2 regions of the Peteryoungia glycinendophytica genome follow, and region 2 is predicted to be linked to the other one. Evidence: riboswitches for the same ligand, from Rfam matches in the RefSeq annotation. Region 2 holds a riboswitch; the other holds the start of a gene.
What was found. Region 2 has a riboswitch for FMN ahead of FJQ55_RS07595 (DMT family transporter). Riboswitches for the same ligand answer to the same signal wherever they lie in the genome.
Positions count from the first base shown of each region.

Region 1: linked by a shared signal. The riboswitch ahead of ribB (3,4-dihydroxy-2-butanone-4-phosphate synthase) and the one ahead of FJQ55_RS07595 (DMT family transporter) in region 2 are both predicted to bind FMN.

Region 1 covers NZ_VFYP01000001.1:710,988-713,187, forward strand. Annotated here, with positions in the region: gene crcB (fluoride efflux transporter CrcB) at 1-155, shown strand, start outside; gene ribB (3,4-dihydroxy-2-butanone-4-phosphate synthase) at 337-972, opposite strand; FMN riboswitch at 1,089-1,233, opposite strand; gene FJQ55_RS03430 (FAD/NAD(P)-binding protein) at 1,424-1,945, opposite strand.
Region 2 covers NZ_VFYP01000001.1:1,559,969-1,562,168, forward strand. Annotated here, with positions in the region: gene hupB (DNA-binding protein HupB) at 189-464, shown strand; FMN riboswitch at 600-758, shown strand; gene FJQ55_RS07595 (DMT family transporter) at 892-1,791, shown strand; gene FJQ55_RS07600 (esterase-like activity of phytase family protein) at 1,873-2,200, shown strand, end outside.

The DNA of each region.
Region 1 (2,200 bases), 850 kb from region 2:
CCACCTTTTCCACCTTCTCGCTCGACGCCGTCACGCTCTGGGAACGCGGTCAATGGAGCCTCGCGGCCGGCTATGTCGCCTTCTCCGTGATCTTGTCCTTGGCGGGGCTTTTCCTCGGCCTTTCGCTCCTTCGTCTCACCGGTCAGGGGAGTTGAGCGAAGACCCACCGCGCAGGCGGAAGCCCCCCTCGGAAGATTAAGCCGCGGCGTCTGGCGACAAACTCACGCTCTTTCGGGCCCTTGCATATGATGCCGCTTTTGCACCCGCGACGTGGCCCGTCCCGGCCCTTCAACACAGGGATCGGCCCCGCCGCAGACGCTCCAGCCGAGAGGTGTCTCAGGCCGCAACAGCCGACCCAGACGCCTCGCCACGCGCCCTGTAACGGATGAGATCCTCGATCGAAATCAGCGGCAAATCGTGCTCTTTGCAGAAGACGATGAGGTCGGGTAGCCGTGCCATCGTGCCATCGTCGTTTGCCACTTCGCAGATCACGCCGGAGGGTTTCGCACCGATCAGCCGTGCGAGATCCACGGCAGCTTCCGTGTGTCCCGGGCGCCCCAGCACGCCGTCCGGATGCGCGCGCAACGGAAAGATATGGCCTGGCCGCGCGAAATCGTCAGGTGCCGCCGTCTCGTCCATCAGGGCCCTGACGGTGGCGGCGCGATCTGCCGCTGAAATCCCTGTCGTCGTTCCATGAATGTAGTCCACAGACACGGTGAAGGCCGTCTTCAGATATTCGGTGTTGTTCGGAACCATGAGCGGGATCCCGAGCGTATCCAGACGGTCTCCCTCCATTGCGATGCAGACCAGCCCGCGGGCATATTTCATCATGAATGCGATGGTTTCAGGCGTCACATGATCGGAGGCGACGATGATATCGCCCTCGTTCTCGCGGTTTTCGTCGTCCACGACTACAACCATGCCGCCTCGTGACAAGGCTTCCAGTGCAGTTTCAATTGTCGAAAGTGTCATTTCATTGCCTTTCAAGGGTTACCGCAGCAGCGGTCAAACCGCGACCTCTCGGCCGCCATCCAATCCCTTGGGCGAACACAGCACATACGCCTCCCCAATGCGGGGAACCGCACAGCCGATGCTCTCTTTCATCCGGACTCTAACCGTCGGCTCCGGCATCGCACCGGATCTGCTGCCTTTCACCGGAGTGAAAGCGCTCGCGGGCTCCCGGCAAAGCCGGATACCGCCGGTGGGGAATTTCGCCCCGCCCTGAGAACATGGATAAAGTAGGGGAGAAGCCTCCGCCTTTTCAAGCGCAAAGTGAGCAGATGCAGCAAAAACTGGATCGGTGTCGCGGATGCGCAGGCAAGGGTCGCACAGGCCAAAGGGAACGAGGGGCGCGACGCGGCGTAGATGTGTGAGACTTGGAATGGCAGGATCTCTGATCGCGTTCTTGTGCAGAGCCAACATGTCAGCTCGATTGGCCAATTGCGAAGGTCCGCGTTTCGCGTGCGCAGTTTTGGATGATCCTTTCGGCGACATTCGCTGCTTGAGTCGCAATCTCCGGTACACCCGTCAGCTCGCCGAAAGCCGGACGAGCGGGAGGGCCAACGACGAAAAGGCCGGTGTTGGGGGTGCCTGCCACGGTGAGTGCACGCCCCGCCGTGTCGCAGGCAACAAGGCCGAGGCCGAGTGGATCCGACTGGATGAAGCCGTCCCGCTGCATACCGAGCAGAAATCTCTGATGCTCGGCATAGGCCCGATGTTCGGGTCCCGTGGCGAGGAGTATGCGCCGACAGCGGACAAGGGCGTCTCCGGCGCTGCGACCGACCCCCGCAAGCAGGTCTTCACCGTCACGGGTGACGGAGGCGAGTTCACCCCGCTCCATGGTGACCCGGCCAGTGTCGAGGCCTTGTCGCAGGACGGCAACGGCCTGCGGCGGCATGCGGTAGCGGTGCACGTCGTACCACCGGCGGAGGCGTCTTAGAAACATCTGGCGTTCGCGCATGGGGAGCCCACGCCTCAGTTCCTGAGCATGCTGCCGCAGCGCATCGAAAACCGATCGCCAGGGAGTACCCTCCGTTTCAGCGTCTTTGATGGCGACACGCACTTGTTTGAGCAGCGTCTTTGAGCAGCGTCCTCGCAGAGGTCAGTTCGGCGTTGCGGAAGTCACCGAAGAGAGAAACGCCCCCGCCGGCATGGGCCCGCGGCAGCAGGCCGGATCGTGAGAGAAGGGTGACCTTGCCCT
Region 2 (2,200 bases):
GAGCCATAAAGCTCCAAATCAGAAAAAAAGGCTGGCAAATATGCCAGCCTTTTTTGTGAAAACACGCTTAAACGGCTTGTTTTCCGGGGCTTTCGGGTGCTTTTGAGTTGCGAAGGGCAGAAGCATTCGTATTCTCCGCCCGACTTAATCATTTGAGTCGTTTCATACCAATCAGAAAGGGTGGAAACATGAACAAGAACGAACTCGTATCCGCGGTCGCCGAGAAGGCTGGCCTGACCAAGGCTGACGCCGCCTCTGCCGTTGATGCCGTTTTTGAAACGGTCCAGGCCGAGCTGAAGAACGGCGGCGACATCCGTCTCGCTGGCTTCGGCGCCTTCACCGTCGCCCGTCGCGAAGCCTCCAAAGGCCGCAACCCGTCCACCGGCGCTGAAGTCGACATCCCGGCTCGCAACGTTCCGAAGTTCACGGCCGGCAAGGGCCTGAAGGACGCTGTCAACAGCTGATCTGTCGTGACCGTCGCCACCCTACGGTGCGATGGTCAGCTGACGCCTCTGAAGCCCGGCCTCGTGCCGGGCTTTTTTGTTGTCTTGCACTGCAGCAAACTCTGCCTTATCTCTGTCATGTCGGGTCTTCCGGCAATTCGTTCTCAGGGCGGGGTGCAATTCCCCACCGGCGGTAAGGGGAAACTCGAGCCCGCGAGCGCCTGTCATTCTTGCCGGTAACGGAGGAGGGCAGGGTCAGCAGATCCGGTGTAAATCCGGAGCCGACGGTCATAGTCCGGATGAAAGAGAATGAGGTCAGGTAGCGACGCGTCACCCGGATTTCCGGTCGGCGTCACTGCTGCGTGTGGCTTAATCCCGTCCGGGGAAGGCCTCGTCGTCCTCGTCTGTCCTGATTTGTGTTGGTCCTTTTGGAAAAAGGAAAAGAGACATGAATCAGAGTTCCGCAACGCTGCTGCGTTCCCGCGCCGTGATCGGCGCCGGTTATATGGTTCTCGCCGGCATCGCCTTTGCCGCCCTCAACGTCGTGACCCAGTGGCTGGCCATGACGCTACACTTCCCACCCGCCTCCACGGCCTTTTGGCAATATGGCTTTGCGCTGATCCTCTCGCTGCCTCTGCTTGTTCGCCTCGGCCTGCGCGCCATGAGGACGGCCTATCCTGTCCGCCACATCCTGCGCGTCCTGCTCGCCGCCTTCGGTGTCCAGGCCTGGGTGACCGGGCTTGCAACCGTCCCGATCTGGCAGGCCATCGCGCTCGTCATGACCTCGCCCTTCTTCATAATCATCGGCGCGCGTCTCTTCCTCGGGGAAACCGTCGGTCGCGACCGCTGGCTGGCGACGCTCGCAGGCTTCACCGGCGCGATGATCATCCTGCAGCCCTGGTCGGACACGTTCACGCTAGCAGCTCTGCTGCCCATCCTCTCGGCGCTCCTGTGGGGCGGCTCCTCCCTGATCATGAAGAACCTGACCCATTACGAAGCGCCCGAAACGGTGACGGTCTGGCTGCTCGTCCTGCTGACGCCGATCAATGCAGGCCTGGCCGCTGCCTCAGGCTTTTCTGTGCCGGAAGGTCTAGCACTCTGGCTGCTACTCGCAGCCGGCCTGCTGACGGCCATTGGCCAGTATCTCCTGACGCTCGCCTACAACGCCGCCGATGCCGCTTACGTCCAGCCTTTCGATGATCTGAAGCTGCCGCTCAACGTCTTTGCCGGCTGGCTGGTCTTCGGTTATGCCCCGAGCGGCTATCTCTGGCTCGGCGCGGTGCTCATCCTCGGCGCTTCGCTCTTCCTCATGCTCCGGGAAGCAAGGCGAGAAACAACTCCGGGCTGAATTGGATGATTGTCATGCGCCTGTAATCCGGGTGACGCAAAAGCCTCCTGTTCCATTCTTCGGCAACAGGAGGTTTCCCCAATGACGTTTGGCTTCACACGCGCGGCCTTGACCGCAGCACTTCTGGCATCGGTCGCCATGCCGGCCGCAGCCGAGCAGGTCTTCAACCGCATCGCCGCCTTCCCAGTCGCCACCAATCTACCGGCCGACAAGGACAAACTGTCGACGACCTCGGCGGAAATCGTCACGGCAACCGAAGACGGCACGACGCTCGTTTATTCCGATAGCCCACTCGGCGCGATCGGCTTCGTCGACATCACCGACGCCAAGGGGCCGAAGGCCGGCGGCGCGCTGATGATGGGCGGCGAACCCACCTCCGTTGCCGTTGCCGGCACCAAGGTTCTGGCCG